2 regions of the Bacillus sp. 1A genome follow, and region 2 is predicted to be linked to the other one. Evidence: a T-box and tRNA genes for the amino acid it is inferred to sense, from the RefSeq annotation. Region 2 holds a T-box; the other holds one or more tRNA genes.
The links. A T-box is a leader RNA that pairs with one kind of tRNA and senses whether it is charged. The one in region 2 lies ahead of leuS (leucine--tRNA ligase), so its partner is inferred to be a tRNA-Leu.

Region 1 (8,711 bases), 1.5 Mb from region 2:
AGATTTAAAACGTGGTATGGAACTGGAAGGAACAGTTCGTAACGTTGTTGATTTTGGTGCTTTTGTTGATGTAGGTGTAAAACAAGATGGTTTAGTACATATTTCTAAACTAAGCAAACAGTATGTGAAGCATCCGTTAGATATTGTATCTGTCGGACAAATCGTCAAGGTATGGGTAGATGATATTGATACGAAAAAAGGTCGCGTTGCACTATCCATGTTGCCGATTGAATAGTAAGAGAAGAGAGCAGATGAAACTGCTCTTTTTTTTATGGGATAAAACGTGTAATGGATTATGAGCTTTGATTTATTTTGCTATAATAAAACCAGCATTCATTTAGTAATTTAATTTGATACCGGTTTTTTTCAAAATATGCGCGTTGCATTTGTTTTTTTAGCCACGTAGGCATAGGAATCCCTCCTTGTTTAATCCTACTCTCAAAAATGTAAGGTGCTATTGATGAGAGGTTGGTGAGTGGATTTCTATTCATGCTATATTTTTAGAAACCACGCTTCTTGAATGAGGATGGGTATATGTACTATTTAATATATGTATAAGGGAGGAGAAAAGTGTAAAAATATTTTTTAGTTTAGGAGGAATGAGAGTGGATGAGCAAGAAATACAGCGTCTGGTGGAAGAAGTATCACTACAATACTTCGGAATGCCATTTTTACATAGAGCTATGTTCAATAGTAGGTTGCGTACAACTGGTGGACGTTATCTATTGAATACACACAATATTGAACTGAATTATCGATATTACGAAATGTATGGGAAAGAAGAGTTAGTCGGAATCATTAAACATGAGCTTTGTCATTATCACTTACATATTACAGGAAGGGGCTATAAGCACCGTGATAGAGATTTTCGTGAATTGTTGAAAGAAGTTGATGCGCCACGCTTCTGTAAACGAATAATTAATGAAGAGAAGGAAAAAAAGGTTTATACGTATGAATGTATGGGCTGTTTGCTTCAATATGTAAGAAGACGTCAAATAAATACAAAAAGATATGTCTGCGGAAAGTGTAAAGGGAAACTGAACCTGATAAAGAAAACATCTTGACAGTGAAAACGCAATCCAGTATATTATAAACATGTCACGTTTGTACAAGATGTTGAGAAAAAACATCTTGACTTACGATAAGAAATTTTATAAGATACAAATTGTCTTTATTATTCCGCAGTAGCTCAGTGGTAGAGCTATCGGCTGTTAACCGATCGGTCGTAGGTTCGAGTCCTACCTGCGGAGCCATACAGAGAAGTACCCAAGTGGCTCAAGGGGCTCCCCTGCTAAGGGAGTAGATCGCTAACGCGGTGCGAGGGTTCGAATCCCTTCTTCTCTGCCATACATACTGGCCCGTTGGTCAAGTGGTTAAGACACCGCCCTTTCACGGCGGTAACACGGGTTCGAATCCCGTACGGGTCACCACTTCGGAGGATTAGCTCAGCTGGGAGAGCACCTGCCTTACAAGCAGGGGGTCGGCGGTTCGATCCCGTCATCCTCCACCATATAAATTATATAAATAGTATCATCGCGGGGTGGAGCAGTACGGTAGCTCGTCGGGCTCATAACCCGAAGGTCGCAGGTTCAAATCCTGTCCCCGCAACCAAATGGTCCCGTGGTGTAGTGGTTAACATGCCTGCCTGTCACGCAGGAGATCGCCGGTTCGACCCCGGTCGGGACCGCCATTTTAACTTCTGCTATTTGGCAGTTGTTTTTTATTGGACATTATGTTACAATAACATTTGTCTTTGGAAAGAAGATAAATATTTCGATGGGCTATAGCCAAGCGGTAAGGCAACGGACTTTGACTCCGTCATGCGCTGGTTCGAATCCAGCTAGCCCAGCCATTTACGAGCCATTAGCTCAGTTGGTAGAGCATCTGACTTTTAATCAGAGGGTCGAAGGTTCGAATCCTTCATGGCTCACTTTTGTTTTTTCCGCGCGGTCGTGGCGGAACGGCAGACGCGCTAGGTTGAGGGCCTAGTGGGGGAAACCCCGTGGAGGTTCAAGTCCTCTCGGCCGCATCAAAAAATCTTTTTAAAAAGTACTTGCATTTGAAAATGTAGTATGATAAGATAATTGAGTCGCCAAAATACAACGACGAAAAAACATCATGAATAAGCGCCCGTAGCTCAATTGGATAGAGCGTTTGACTACGGATCAAGAGGTTAGGGGTTCGACTCCTCTCGGGCGCGCCATAACGGGAAGTGGCTCAGCTTGGTAGAGCACCTGGTTTGGGACCAGGGGGTCGCAGGTTCAAATCCTGTCTTCCCGACCACGCGGGTGTAGTTTAGTGGTAAAACAAGAGCCTTCCAAGCTCTGGTCGAGAGTTCGATTCTCTTCACCCGCTTTTGAAACGTGTCGCACAAAGGATTATTTTGTTCAGTTTTGTAATAACTCCGGATTTTCATTGATGTTTCCCAAAACTTTTACATTGTCGTACCATCTAAACTCAAATCCTGTATATCCACCATTACCTGCATTCGCTTTATAAAGATTGATAGGGCATTTCTTATATGTAGCCTGTTTTGTATCGTAGACAACAACACCTGTCATTCTTTCTCCTGTTTCAATCATCAGGTTGTACCAGGTAACTACATCACCCTCGTATATTTCATTTCCCTCTGAATCCTTTTGTTCAATGTACTGCATTAAAATAATGTGCCCTTTCCTGTGTTCTTCAATTGGTTCTGTAAATGATTCAACATTATCCTCCATGTACGGATCTTGCAATCATTATCAAATTCAGCTTCACCCATGCACGAAACTTTATTTCTCTCATTTCCCTCTACCCCCTGAATAAAACTCAATATTTCGTCAATACTATAGACAACCCATTTCTAAACCACATTCCATGATTGGAGGAGCAGTTAGCTTTTGCTAGCTGCTCTTTTATATTGAACTAATAATAAAATTTCGTTCTATTTTTCCTTTCTAAAACATATAAATTCAACCTCAGAATTCAGCTCAAAAAGTTACCTCCTATCGTATGAGCGCCCTATAAGGGTGCTCTTTTTTATATTCACGACACAAGAAAAGTATTTTATGCATATCTTATAAAAAGTGAATTCACACCTCATACTTTCTCCTGAAATTCTTGGTCAAAGAGCATCTACACATGGTGCTCTTTTTCATTTCCTATAAAATGAAATTTTTATTAAGTTGTTCCCACATAGCATTTCAAGTTCTGTACATACTATAACTGTAACTTAAAGTTACATATCCGAGCTTGTAGGGCCTAATTTCTTTTGTACAACAAGCAGTTAGCTAATTAAGCTGACTGCTTGTTGTACAAAATGAAGTTTTTATAAAAAGCTTTCTCAACACCTATATACTGGAAATTAATTACCTTTTATGGTAACGTATTGGTAATCCCATAAAGATCTATCGTTCCATTAAAAGGACCCGTCCCCTATGAACTGAACCCAAAAAGTTAGACAAATATATTAAGCAGCTACTAAGGATTGAACTCTGTATTGCACAGGGGACAATCCTTTTAGTTTTGTTTTAATTCTTTTGTGATTGTAGTAATGAATATAAGTTTCTAGTTCTTGCTTAAATTGTTCCATACTTTCAAACTCTTTAAGATAAAGTAATTCAGACTTTAATAAGCCAAAGAAATTTTCCATGACTGCATTATCTAAGCAATTTCCCTTACGGGACATACTTTGGATAACGTTATGTTTTTTAAGCGACTGATGATATTGTCGCATTTGATAATGCGAACCTTGATCCGAGTGTAAAATAGGAGTTTCCTTATCATTCAAACGTTGAAACGCCTTATTTAACATTTTAGAGACAAGGGAATACGCAGGTCTATGTTCTATGTTGTAAGCTATAATTTCTCCGTTATATAAGTCTAAAATGGGTGATAGATATAGTTTTTTACCATGTAAGTGGAACTCTGTCACATCTGTTACCCATTTTTCATTTGGTTTTGATGCGTGAAAATTACGTTTTAAAATATTAGGAGCGAATTTCCCGACAGTCCCTTTATATGAACGATATTTTTTTAATCGAACAAGACATTTTAATCCCAGGATATTCATTAAACGTTGTATAGCGTTTTTCAAACGCCTTTTCCCCTGAAAATTCAAACCGTTTAATCCATTGATAAAGTTCTCTAGGATGAACCCCTATAGAATTAGCAATGGTTTTTCCGCCTTCAGTACCTTCTAGATATCGTTTTACTGCTTGTATTTTATCTTTTGAAGAAAATTTTCACTATATGAAAGTTAAACATGTTTTAAAATTTGTATCTTTCGAAACACTTCACAGACGTATCGAAGATTCTTTTTATCTTAAGATATATGAAAATAAAAACTATTTATGAAGGGGTTCTTTACAAACGAAAAGAAGGCATCTCGAATAAAGATTAATCAAAATGGCCCTCTCTACACATGCCCAGCAACTTAAGAATTCAAAATTACCCCAAAACGAAAATTCTATTCATTATTGACTACTAATAATGATGCATCATTTTAATTAGGTTTGCATATCATAAACATCTTCTTTTCTTCTACTAAGAGTGCGGATTTATACAATAAGATTTATTTTTTCAATTATTAAAAAATAAACAACGAACCAATATTACAACTGATAGAGGTATGTTATAATAAGTGAATAAGGATTTTACCCTTATTCACTTATTATAGGAGAGTGTTTAACATGATTATCAAGTTCATTCGTTTACGTTAATTTTAAACACAATTTGTTATGCCCAATTATTTTTTTCAAGATGTTTGGGTTTATTTGATTGTGTCTTTTTTATTAAATAAATACGAATGAAATGAGGAGTTAATCATGAATGAAAAAATTATTAAAATTAATGAAATTGATATATGTACAGAGAGCTTTGGCAATTTAGAAGATCCAGCAGTACTACTGATTATGGGAGCCATGTGTTCAATGGTTTATTGGGATGAAGAATTTTGTCAACAATTAGCTGATACGGGCCGTTATGTAATTCGTTATGATAATAGAGATGTCGGACGGTCAACAACTTATGAGCCGGGGAGTTCCCATTATACTGTGGTAGATATGGCTGATGATGCGGTTGGGGTACTCGATGCATATCATATTGACGAAGCACACATTGTTGGAATGTCATTGGGTGGAATGATTGCTCAAATTATAGCCTTAAGGAACACACAGAGAGTTCTAAGTATAACTTTGATTGCATCAGGTATTTTTGGTTCTGAAGACAACAACCGTAATTTGCCTCCGATTGACGAGAAGATACTCGCTTACCATGCTAATGGGGCCAAACTAAATTGGTCGGATGAAGAATCTGTTGCAAATTACTTGGTTGCAGGATCAGCGTTACTCTGTGGTTCAAAGCATAAATTTGATGAGAAGAGGACTTATAAGCAGGTAGAAAAAGAAATAAAACGAGCAAATAATCTACTTAGTATGTTTAATCACTCCCTTCTTAAAGGCGATGATTCTTATGAGGGGAAGTTAAAAGGAATTAATATACCAACTTTGGTTATCCATGGTACAGAAGATACAGTGCTTCCATACGAGCACGGTCTTGCTCTTGTTAATGAAATTCCGCATGCTTTGTTACTAACCCTAAAAGGATCGGGGCACGAAATTCATTGCGACGATTGGGTTCATATAATCAACGCTATTTCGAATCATACTTCTGTCTTGTAATCATTATAGGAATCGTATAAAACAAAAAAACACTTGGAAAAAGGGCTACAATCGATCTTGTAACCCTTTTTTCTATTAAAAATCAGTTTTGGAACTGTTGCTCAGTTAAAGAATATTAATATTCTTTAACTGATATTCCCTTCCTAAAAGGGGTAGCGTCGCATTGTCATCAACTTAAGAATTAAAAATTACCCCATGCGTATCTAGCTAAGATTTTGAATCGTCTCCAAAAAGAAAAATAAGCTAACTTCTCAGAGTAACTATTTGAAGAGAAAGAAATTTTTCATTTAGGGGGTTTATGAAAACCTTAGCTTGATAGCGATGGGGTACCGCCAGCATTTTTGAAAAAAACCATGTTAAGTAAATTTCAACACAAAACAGCCGGCTTTAACCCTTTAAGGCTAAATCGGCTGTTTTATATTCAAAACTTAGTTGTATGTAATATCAAAAGAAAATGTTTCTTTTAGTCCCTTTTTCCCGTCAGAAGTAATTTTTATTGCTCTTGTTTTAGGTAAACGTTGAACCCAATTTAATTCTAATAGTCTTTCTAGAAGGGCATTTCCTAATGCTCCCGCAAGGTGGTGACGTCTTTCACTCCAATCTAAACATTTATGTGTGAATGAACGACGCTTTTTCTTAACCCTTTCAAGATCAATTTGAAAAGTTGCAAAGAATGACTCTCCTTTTTCAGTAACAGTAAACCCGTCCTTTTCTTCATAAATAACACCTATTTTAATTAAAGAATCTGTTAATTGTACTCCTAAATTCCCTGCAAGATGATCATAACATGTTCTTGCAAAACGCATCGCTTTATCTTCAGAAGCCTGTTTTAATGATTTAATTTCAATTGGTGGAGCTATTGATAAAAATGACTCCATAACTTGAGCAACTTCCGGATTTCGAATTCCATAATATCGATGTCTCCCCTATTTCTCAACTGTAACTACATTCGCGTCGACCATTTTTGTCAAATGGAAACTAGCCGTCTGTGGTTTGATTCCTGCCATATATGCTAATTCGCTTGCAGGATGGAATCTACCATCTAATAAGACTGTTAATATTGCTGCTCGAGAAGCTTCACTCACAAGAGTAGCAATCATTGCTACATTTGGATTTGCGTTCATTTTAATTCCCCCTAATGTAATCCATATTTCGATGATAATCGAAATGTTTATATTCTACAATAAATAAGGAAGAACATATGAATAGGAGGAGAAATAAAGATGAAAAAAATGGCTCAGGTTCCAAACACAGAAATTATTAAACCTAAAATTCTATACTACGGAACTTCTGTGATTTTACTAAATTCGCTAAATGAAGATGGAACAGTAAACATCAGCCCTATGTCATCATCATGGGCATTAGGCGATTGTATTATATTAGGAATTGGACTTGGCGGGAAAGCTATCGAAAATTTAGAACGACATCCTGAATGTGTAATCAATGTTCCGAGTCCTTCATTATGGGAGAATGTTGAACAATTAGCCCCCTATACAGGGAAAAATCCTGTTCCAGATTATAAGAAAAAGAATGGATTTATATATGAAAAAGAAAAATATGATATTAGTAGATTAACACCTACTGAGTCTAAATCGGTAAAGCCTACTCGAATTATGGAGTGTCCCATACAAATTGAGGCAAGGGTGAAACACATTCGAATTCCTGATTACTCTCCTGATTTTGCAATTGTTGAGACACAAGCTATACATGTACATGCTCATAAGGAAATCATTCTTGAAGGAAATCATATTGACCCAAATAAATGGAGCCCACTTATATATAATTTTCGTCATTATTTTGGCCTTAGTAACCAGTTAGGTAAAACCTTTCGATCCGAAATATAAATAAGTATATTATCTTTTATTGAAGAAAGGTTTTTCACTAATCGGACAGAGCGCTTTTACAATCAATTATACAAGTAATCGTACAAGCTTACCTGGGGCAATAGTCTCAGGTATTTTTTCGTTCGTAGTGTTCGTTTGTTTTGTAAAACAAGGTAAATTTATTAATTCTATCAAATGCGTTAATTTACCTATTACACATTATCATTTAATTCATATACTGTAGTAGATTACTAGAAAGGAGGCGTGAGCATGGACAGTTGTGTTTTGTTCGTTAATGGACAACCTTTTTTAGTAGTCTCAGTTGCTGGAATTGAAATTGCTAGACTAGAGATTTCTCTTCAAGTAGCATTGACTTTAATAGCGTTAGGAATTCCAATTTGTGCGTAACCCTTAGGTGTATAATGATAATAAAGTTGTTTAATTTTGTTATGAAAATATAAGAGCCTTGCTACAATCTAGTGTGTAGTAAGGCTCTTAAAAGTTATTTAATTTCTATACATTTAAAGGTATTTAAACTCAAAAATCATTAATAAAGTTGTTTAATTCTTATTGAACTAAGCACCCGTTAGCTTAGGTGCGATCGTTCACAACCTTTAAGATACTTCTTTACAAATCATTAATAAATTACCATCTAGATCTTTGAACACAAAATAAAAATTATCCTGAATCTCTGTAACAAGTTCAACATTATTTTCTTTCATAAATTGATAAGCAGCTTGAATATCATCTGTTAAAAACTGAATTGATGGAACTTGGTAAGTGGAAATATCACCATCTTCTTTTCTCCACTTTGGCATGGCATCTAAAACTAATCCAGCTGTACCTTCCATGGGTACCACGAATATATGCCCAAAATATTCTTCTCCCCCTTCCAAACCAAGCATTTTTATGTACCATTCTTTAGCTTTCTCTAGGTTACGAACTGGAACAAACACACCACTGATTCGGTTTTTAACCGGTGTTCTGTAGTCAGGTTTTGTCACAAAAACAGCCTCCCTTAATAAATCATTTAATACACTTTAGAATTCTATATTTTCTAACATTTGCCTCTCTTATGTTTAAAAATAATTCGACAAATAACCAATTCTTGTTCAACTAGCCTGCCCTGTTAATAGAAGAAGGATTTTTTAAATAACTATATTATTTTTTAAATGCCTTTATTGTAAATTAAACAACTTTATTATCTCTGCACATTAGGTATTTA
Region 2 (8,711 bases):
TATAGGGAACGCTTTATATGTTGGTTTATTAGAGGGGAATGGTACTGAACTTTTAAAAGGCAAATATACAACCTCATACAACGTTGCAATTTATATAAAAAAGTTGCTAGAACATAATATGGAGACCGGTCCTTTACCAACCGATAATCTGCATGTAGGAGCATTCCGTTATTATCAAGAAGGGCAAGACTACTACATTCCAATTTTAAAGAAACATGGTGATAAAATAAAAATCACCGGAATTGGTCTTTTTAAAAAGGACAAATACATCGGTAAAATTGCGGAAAAAGATATGTTCATATTTAAAGGACTATTAGAGAAACATAAATTAGATTCACATGAATTTAAAACAGATTCTGCGTACGTAATGATTAATAATATTCGTTCTGTTCCAACTTACGATATAAAGATAAAAAACGGAAAACCTTCCTTTTTCATTCACGTCCATCTTGATGCACGTATTCAAGAACTATCGAAAGCAATTAACTTAGAAAATAACAAGAACACAAAAAAGATTGAGAAGGCCGTCCAAAAACAATTGGATATACAAGGTAACAAGTTAATTAAGCAATTCAAATCTTTAGGTGTCGATCCTCTCGGGCTAGGAGCTAAATATAAACAACATTATCGCCCATTCAAATTAGAAGAGTGGAGACAAATGTACAAAGATGTTCCAGTTACTATAAAATACACCGTAAATATTACAAATTCTGGTGTAATTGAATGAGAAATGATTGAACTCCTCTCTCCAGCATGATACAACGGAAAGAGGAGTTTTTATTTTAGATAGAGAGAGAAGATATTTATGGGGGAGCTTATGTCTAAAAAATTAGTAAAGCCTATTTTAAATGGTATTTTATTTCTCGGCGTCTTTTTATTTGCTCATACATACTTAAAAAATGTTTCCTTCACACGTTATTTACTTGTCGTTATACCAATGTTGCTCGTTGGTATGTTTGGCATCGATCTTATTTTATCCATTTTAATAAAAGAAGAAAAATAACGAGCAGGGCCGTCCCAAAAATATTCCGGGATGGCTTTCTTTTATTAACAGTTTTTGTCGTTAAGTCGATATAATCTTTCACTATCACTAACTTAACTAAAAGATGAAACTTTTGAACAGCCCCTTTTCATTTCATAATCACCTTATGTTACAATGAGATTCGGCACAAAGCGAGAAAGGATGAAACAACATGACAAACGAAAAAGGTTTAGATAAAGGATACGAACTTGTTGCAAAAATGCATGAAGAGTTCGGACACCCTGTGACAAATACTCCAACGAAATTAACAGAAGAACGTACAAAAATTCGTGCTAGCTTTATGCAAGAAGAGCTAGAAGAATTTTTAGAAGCAACGACTGTTGAAGATCAATATGATGCACTAATTGACCTTATTTACTTTGCATTCGGAACGTTTGCCGAAATGGGCGTACGTCCTGATAAAGGATTCGAAATTGTAAATAACGCAAACATGGCAAAACTATTCCCTGATGGAAAACCTCGATTCCGTGAAGGTGACGGCAAAATTCTAAAACCAGAAGGCTGGCAAGCACCAGAACCACAACTTCGTGCTGAAATCGAACGCCAGCGCAAAGAAGCTGAAAAAAACTGCTAGGATTTCCTAGCAGTTTTTTATTATGTCTTTTTTTCTGCAATTCATTAATGACCCACGTGTCCAGCGTGCCCTGCTGCTCCACTAATGCTAGCCGCTCCTGCTGCTGCCCCTGCTCCTCCTGCCCCAATTCCACCTGTCCAAGGAGAAGATTGTTGCTGTTGATATTGTTGATATTGTTGGTGCTGTTGGTGCTGTTGGTGCTGTTGACCATGTTGGCCTTGGTGACCGTGTTGGCCTTGATGACCGTGTTGACCTTGATGACCGTGTTGGCCTTGGTGACCGTGTTGGCCTTGATGACCTTGATGACCTTGATGACCTTGATGACCTTGATGACCTTGATGACCTTGATGACCTTGATGACCTTGATGACCTTGATGACCTTGATGACCTTGATGACCTTGATGACCTTGATGACCTTGATGACCTTGATGACCTTGATGACCTTGATGACCTTGATGACCTTGATGACCTTGATGACCGTGCTGGCCTTGGTGACCATGATGACTGTGCTGGCCTTGGTGACCTTGATGACCGTGCTGGCCTTGATGCGTTTGATAAAGAACAGCTTGCGGGTGAATATGGTGGTGACCGTAGTGATGTACTTGTTGTTGATGACCGTGTTGACCTTGGTGATGATGGTGTCCATGATGGCCGTGTTGACCTTGATGGTGGTGATGTCCATGATGACCGTGTTGGCCTTGATGGTGGTGATGTCCATGATGACCGTGAACACCTTGCGGATACCCACCTATTCCTCCAGCTACAACACCTACTCCCGGTACCGGAAATCCTGTCTGCACTCCTCCAACGAAAGAAGGAAATGTAGTTGGTATCCCTACTGGAATTCCTGTCTGTACGCCAGCTACTGATGTTGGAAAGCCTCCTGTTACTGTAGGCATTCCAACCCCTGATGTCGAAAATCCTCCCATTAATGTAGGCATTCCAGTTTGCATGCCAGCTACCGATGTTGGAAAACCTCCTGCTGCTCCGCCCATCCAGCTCGGAATTCCGCCATATCCTTGTTGACCTGCCCCTCCCATTAACATCATTTGTTCATAACTATCCGATCCACCTCCGAAAAATCCGTGTGGTGCATTATTGTCCATCCCTTTCATTCCTTTCACCTCTTCTACTCAATTTAGCCTACCTTTTTTATCATATTTCCTATAGAAAAATAGGTGTTTGTCTGTATTGGAATTCCGCTCCTTTTTCTTCATTCATGGTAAAATTAATTAACTGAATATTTTTTCTAGGGGGTATTTCTATTGAAGAACGTAACAAAAGCTTCTATCAATGATTTAGATTCAATCGTACATATAGATATTGATGTAATCGGAAATGATAGCAGACGAAATTATATTAAGCACACTATTGATGAGGAACGATGCGTCATCGTAAAAGAAGATAATTCTATTTCCGGTTTTCTAACATACGATACAAGTTTCTTTGATTGTACTTTCCTCTCATTAATCATTGTTTCGCCAGCAAAAAGAAGACGAGGCTATGCAAGCTCGTTACTCTCATATATGTTAAGTCATTCTCCTACTCAAAAAATATTTTCTTCAACGAACGAATCAAATGAAAGTATGCAAAAAGTTTTTAGTGCGAACGGTTTTATACGTAGTGGCATAATTGAAAATTTAGATGAAGGTGATCCTGAAATTATTTTCTACACAAAAAAGCTCAGAGTATAAATACTCTGAGCTTTTATTTAGAATGAATTAGTTTGCAACAACGTTAACAAGTTTTCCAGGAACAACAATTACTTTACGAACTGTTTTCCCTTCAATTTGGTCTTGAATTGCTTCAAGTGCAAGTTTTTCCATTTCGTCTTTTGATGCATCTTTACTCATTGTTAGTTTTGCGCGAACTTTACCCATAATTTGAACAACGATTTCAACTTCATCTTCTACAAGTTTAGACTCATCAAATGTTGGCCAGCTTGCATATGTGATTGTTTCATTGTAACCAAGCTTGCTCCATAGCTCTTCCCCGATGTGAGGTGCAACTGGTGCAATCATTTTTACGAAACCTTCTACATATTCTTTCGGAAGTGTTTCAGCTTTGTATGCATCGTTGATGAATACCATCATTTGAGAAATCGCTGTGTTGAAGCGAAGCTCTGCATAGTCTTCTGTTACTTTCTTCACTGTTTGGTGGTAAGCTTTTTCAAGCTCTTTATTTGGTGCATCAGTAATTTTCTCACTTAATTCACCATTATCTTGAATGAATAGACGCCATACGCGGTCTAGGAAACGACGAGCTCCGTCAAGACCATTTTCAGACCAAGCGATCGAAGCATCTAATGGTCCCATGAACATTTCGTATAGACGAAGTGTATCTGCACCATGGCTTGCTACGATATCATCAGGGTTTACAACGTTACCTTTTGATTTACTCATTTTCTCGTTGTTTTCACCTAGAATCATACCTTGGTTGAATAATTGTTGGAATGGCTCTTTCGTTGGAACTACACCGATATCGTATAATACTTTGTGCCAGAAACGAGCATATAGTAAATGAAGTACAGCGTGCTCCGCTCCGCCGATATAAATATCAACTGGAAGCCATTGTTTTACTTTTTCAGGATCTACAAGTGCTTCGCTATTGTTTGGATCGATGTAACGTAGGTAATACCAGCAGCTACCAGCCCATTGTGGCATTGTGTTCGTTTCACGACGACCTTTTTTACCAGTTTCAGGATCAACAACGTTTACCCACTCGTCAATGTTAGCAAGTGGTGATTCACCTGTACCTGAAGGACGGATGTTTTCTGTTTTAGGAAGAACTAATGGTAATTCTTCTTCTCTCACAGCTGTCATTGTGCCATCTTCCCAGTGGATTACTGGAATTGGCTCACCCCAGTAACGTTGACGGCTGAATAACCAGTCACGTAGACGGTACGTTACTTTTTGATTTCCTGCGCTCGTTACTTCAAGCCATTCAATCATTTTTACGATTGCTTCTTCTTTATTTAAACCATCAAGGAATGCTGAGTTTACGTGCGCACCATCACCTGTGTATGCTTCTTTCGTAATGTCTCCGCCTTTTACAACTTCCTTCATCGGAAGATTGAACGTTGATGCGAATTCATAGTCACGCTCATCATGAGCGGGAACTGCCATTACAGCACCTGTTCCGTAAGTTGCAAGAACATAGTCAGCAATCCAGATTGGTAATTTCTCACCATTTACTGGGTTAACTGCGTAAGCACCAGTGAATACACCAGTTTTCTCTTTCGCAAGTTCTGTACGCTCTAGGTCACTCTTCATTTTAACAGAGTTAATGTAAGCTTCTACAGCTTCTTTTTGCTCTGCTGTTGTAATGTCAGCAACAAGCGCATGCTCTGGAGCAAGTACACAGTAGCTCGCACCAAATAGTGTATCAGGACGCGTTGTGAAAACTGTGAATTTCTCGTCTGTACCATCGATGTTGAAGTGTACTTCTGCACCTTCAGAACGACCAATCCAGTTACGTTGCATATCTTTTAAGCTTTCTGGCCAATCAAGCTCATCTAGATCTTCTAATAGACGATCTCCGTAAGCTGTAATTTTTAACATCCACTGTCTCATCGGACGACGCTCAACTGGATGTCCACCGCGCTCACTCTTACCGTCAATGATTTCTTCATTTGCAAGTACTGTACCAAGTGCTGGGCACCAGTTTACAGGTACTTCATCAACGTAAGCTAAGCCTTTTTCAAATAGTTTTAGGAAGATCCATTGTGTCCATTTGTAGTAGTTTGGATCTGTTGTATTTACTTCACGATCCCAATCGTAAGAGAAGCCTAATGCTTTAATTTGATTACGGAACGTATTAATATTAAGCTCTGTAAATTCTGCCGGGCTGTTTCCAGTATCAAGTGCATATTGCTCTGCTGGAAGACCGAACGCATCCCATCCCATTGGATGAAGAACGTTATATCCTTGCATACGCTTCATACGAGATAAAATATCTGTCGCTGTATAACCTTCTGGATGTCCTACGTGTAGGCCTGCACCTGATGGATATGGGAACATATCTAGTGCATAAAATTTTGGTTTTTCTGTCTCATCTGGCGTACGGAATGTTTTATTCTCTTCCCAGTACCCTTGCCACTTCTTCTCAATATTTTGATGATTAAAGCTCATGAGATACCCTCCTTGAAATTCTATTTATTTTCACCGCCCAAAATACAAAAAACCTCTCATCCCTAGAAAGGGACGAGAGGTTATAGATTCCCGCGGTACCACCCTAAATTAATGTACAAATATACATTCGCTTAGATCCGTAACGTGGATTAACGGCAATTGCTACTACTAGTTTCACAACTGCAACTCAAAGGCGAGTTCATAACGAAACGTGGATTGACTTGCACCGACCGTCAACTCTCTAAACCAGCTTCTATTACTACTACTCCTTCTCACTGTTATTACAAATATAAGTTAATGTGAACTACCCACCACTTCGTATCTCTAAAGAGCTTACTTGAAGCTAAGGCTTCTCGGTTACTCGTTACTCTTACTAACTAACGAATTCGTCTTAGGACAGCCGAGCTATCTCCCTTGTTCCAAAGGTTGTTTTATTTAAATATATTCTAAAACATGTTACATGTTCCGTCAAACTAAACTGCAATTTTTTCTTCTACTGTTTCTTCTACTTTTACTCGTTTATCATACATGCTCGTTGCAATAATCGCTACTACAAGCATTACCATGATTGCTATAAACAATACTTCTATATTGTATAAATCAACAATTGCCCCGCCAACGACCGGTCCGAACATTTTCCCTACAGTCGCCGCGCTATTTACAACCCCTTGATAAAACCCTAACTTATCTTTTGGCGCAAGTATATTTGCAATGGTCGGAACTGCTGGCCATACGAATAACTCACCAATCGTTAACGTCACCATCGCAACGAGGAACATCGTAAATTGCTGCGCTTGACTTAACACAATAAATGACGCCGCAAAAATGACGATTCCAATCATAATTTGTTGTTTTAAAGAACGCTTCATCCAGCGAATTAACATACTAACAAGTGGCTGCGCACAAACAATCATCGCTCCGTTTATCGTCCATAATAAACTATAATGGCGGAGGCTAATATCTAATTCCCGCATATGAGTCGCAATCGCCCCTTGCCACTGTACATATGTAACCCAGCATAAAGCATATGCTACACATACGATAAGAAGTGCTTTGAATCCAGGTGTAAGTGTCCAGCCTTTTTTCGTTTCGACTTCTTTTTGCACTCCTGGCTCTTTCTTGTCTTCCATACCACGGAATCCAATAAAAGCAATTAAGAAGAAAACAAAGTACAAAACAAAATTGGCTAAGAAAATATAATCAAAACGGTAAGATGCAACTAAACCACCGCACGCTGTTCCGATCGCAATACCAACGTTTTGCCCAACATACATCGCATTAAATGCCCGTCTTCCGCCCTCTGGCCAAACCGTACCGACCATCGCATACATCGATGGGAAGACCATTCCAGAACCAAAGCCGATTAATGCTAGCCACACAACATATAACGGCCAACCGTGGAAGAACACAAGACCTAAAATCGATACGAGTGTAATAACAATCCCTACTAAAGTTGATTTATAACCGCCCCATTTATCAAATAAAACACCGCCGAGCAAGTTTCCGATTACACCAGTAAGCGAGTTGATCATTAATACCATTCCGGCCACAGATAAAGATTTTCCTAGGTGATCATGCAAATAAATTGTATTAAAAGGCCATAAAAAAGAAGCACCCGTGACATTAATAATCATCCCAGCTACTAATAGCCATACTTTCCTTGGCATAGTCTCCCCTCCTATTCTATTTTTTTCGTTCATCTATAACAGTAAAATTGTAGTCGTTTTTAAATAGGAAGGCAACTGATTAATAGTTGATGAAATTCAGATAATGGTTTTTCGGTAAATGAAATTATATGAATTGTCACTTAAAAATATATCGACTTACCGACAAAAACGACATCAACAACAATATATAAAAAAGGGAGACTGCATAAAGTTCATGCAGTCTCCCCTTATTTGTACTATCCAACTTCTTTTTCTCGCTTCGCACGTTCTTTCGCACTCCATTTAAATATTTTATCTAGTAGAGAGTATATTCTCCCAGACTCCTTCGTTAATAACGGTCCTAACGATGCTAATATTAAAACGTACAGTGCAGAGAACGGTTTAATCGTTGCCATTAAACCACCCGCAATGCCGATATTGGCTACAATAATGGAGAACTCTCCGCGTGATACGAGGGTTAAACCGATATTCGTAGAAGCCTTATGCGATAACCCGGCTTTACGTCCCGCCATCATTCCAGCTGTAAAATTACCGATGAGCGTAATGAAAACTGCTCCTAATGCCAACCACACTGCTCCTCCAAGTGAAAACGGATCTATACTTAAACCGAAACTGAAAAAGAATATAGCTCCAAAGAAGTCACGAAACGGAACGACGAGATGCTCAATCCGATCACTATGCTCTGTTTCAGAAAAGACGAGTCCTAACAATAATGCTCCAATTGCCTCAGCAACATGAATCGTTTCTGAAAATCCTGCTACAAAGAATAAAACGGCGAATATTACGATAATAAAAATTTCGTTTGACGAAATATCTAATACTTTATTTAGAAACGGCGTAGCTTTTCTAGCGATTACAAAGAATAGTAGCATATACCCTACCGCGATTAACACCGATGTAAGAGCACCTACAAATGATGTTGCACCACCGAGTACTAACCCTGAAACGACTGATAAATATACAGCTAAAAAAATATCATCAAACATAATGATTCCTAATATTAATTCAGTCTCTTTATTACCAGATCTTCTTAAATCAACAATTACTTTTGCAACAATTGCACTTGATGAAATTGTAATGATTCCAGCAATAATTAACGTTTCTAATAAAGGGAAGCCCATCACATATCCATAAAGTAAACCTAATATGAAATTAAGCGATATGTGGACAGTCCCCCCAAAAGCAATCGACTTTCCTGATTTAATTAATTTTTTTATTGAGAATTCTAAGCCTAAGTAGAATAGGAGGAATATGACGCCAACACGGCCGAGGAAGGAAATAACTTCTCCGCTTTCAAT

Region 1: it has a tRNA-Leu gene. The T-box ahead of leuS (leucine--tRNA ligase) is inferred to sense a tRNA for this amino acid. The anticodon was not compared.

What each region holds. Positions count from the first base shown of each region.
Region 1 covers NZ_JBQYLZ010000001.1:327,960-336,670, reverse strand. Annotated here, with positions in the region: gene ACUN0F_RS01785 (Tex family protein) at 1-235, shown strand, start outside; gene cmpA (cortex morphogenetic protein CmpA) at 294-410, opposite strand; gene ACUN0F_RS01775 (SprT family protein) at 606-1,064, shown strand; tRNA gene ACUN0F_RS01770 (tRNA-Asn) at 1,179-1,253, shown strand; tRNA gene ACUN0F_RS01765 (tRNA-Ser) at 1,257-1,347, shown strand; tRNA gene ACUN0F_RS01760 (tRNA-Glu) at 1,356-1,430, shown strand; tRNA gene ACUN0F_RS01755 (tRNA-Val) at 1,435-1,510, shown strand; tRNA gene ACUN0F_RS01750 (tRNA-Met) at 1,535-1,611, shown strand; tRNA gene ACUN0F_RS01745 (tRNA-Asp) at 1,615-1,690, shown strand; tRNA gene ACUN0F_RS01740 (tRNA-Gln) at 1,778-1,852, shown strand; tRNA gene ACUN0F_RS01735 (tRNA-Lys) at 1,858-1,930, shown strand; tRNA gene ACUN0F_RS01730 (tRNA-Leu) at 1,947-2,029, shown strand; tRNA gene ACUN0F_RS01725 (tRNA-Arg) at 2,127-2,203, shown strand; tRNA gene ACUN0F_RS01720 (tRNA-Pro) at 2,207-2,283, shown strand; tRNA gene ACUN0F_RS01715 (tRNA-Gly) at 2,285-2,355, shown strand; gene ACUN0F_RS01710 (YopX family protein) at 2,388-2,723, opposite strand; partial or broken gene ACUN0F_RS01705 (IS3-like element ISBth167 family transposase) at 3,452-4,066, opposite strand; gene ACUN0F_RS01700 (helix-turn-helix domain-containing protein) at 3,999-4,205, opposite strand; gene ACUN0F_RS01695 (alpha/beta fold hydrolase) at 4,809-5,663, shown strand; partial or broken gene ACUN0F_RS01690 (ArsR/SmtB family transcription factor) at 6,092-6,787, opposite strand; gene ACUN0F_RS01685 (flavin reductase family protein) at 6,887-7,507, shown strand; gene ACUN0F_RS01680 (DUF3956 domain-containing protein) at 7,757-7,894, shown strand; gene ACUN0F_RS01675 (VOC family protein) at 8,101-8,490, opposite strand.
Region 2 covers NZ_JBQYLZ010000001.1:1,850,639-1,859,349, reverse strand. Annotated here, with positions in the region: gene gerHC (spore germination protein GerHC) at 1-727, shown strand, start outside; gene ACUN0F_RS09305 (hypothetical protein) at 818-1,003, shown strand; gene ACUN0F_RS09300 (HAD family hydrolase) at 1,194-1,616, shown strand; gene ACUN0F_RS09295 (hypothetical protein) at 1,661-2,731, opposite strand; gene ACUN0F_RS09290 (GNAT family N-acetyltransferase) at 2,882-3,310, shown strand; gene leuS (leucine--tRNA ligase) at 3,338-5,746, opposite strand; T-box leader at 5,812-6,031, opposite strand; gene ACUN0F_RS09280 (MDR family MFS transporter) at 6,220-7,413, opposite strand; gene ACUN0F_RS09275 (cation:proton antiporter) at 7,650-8,711, opposite strand, start outside.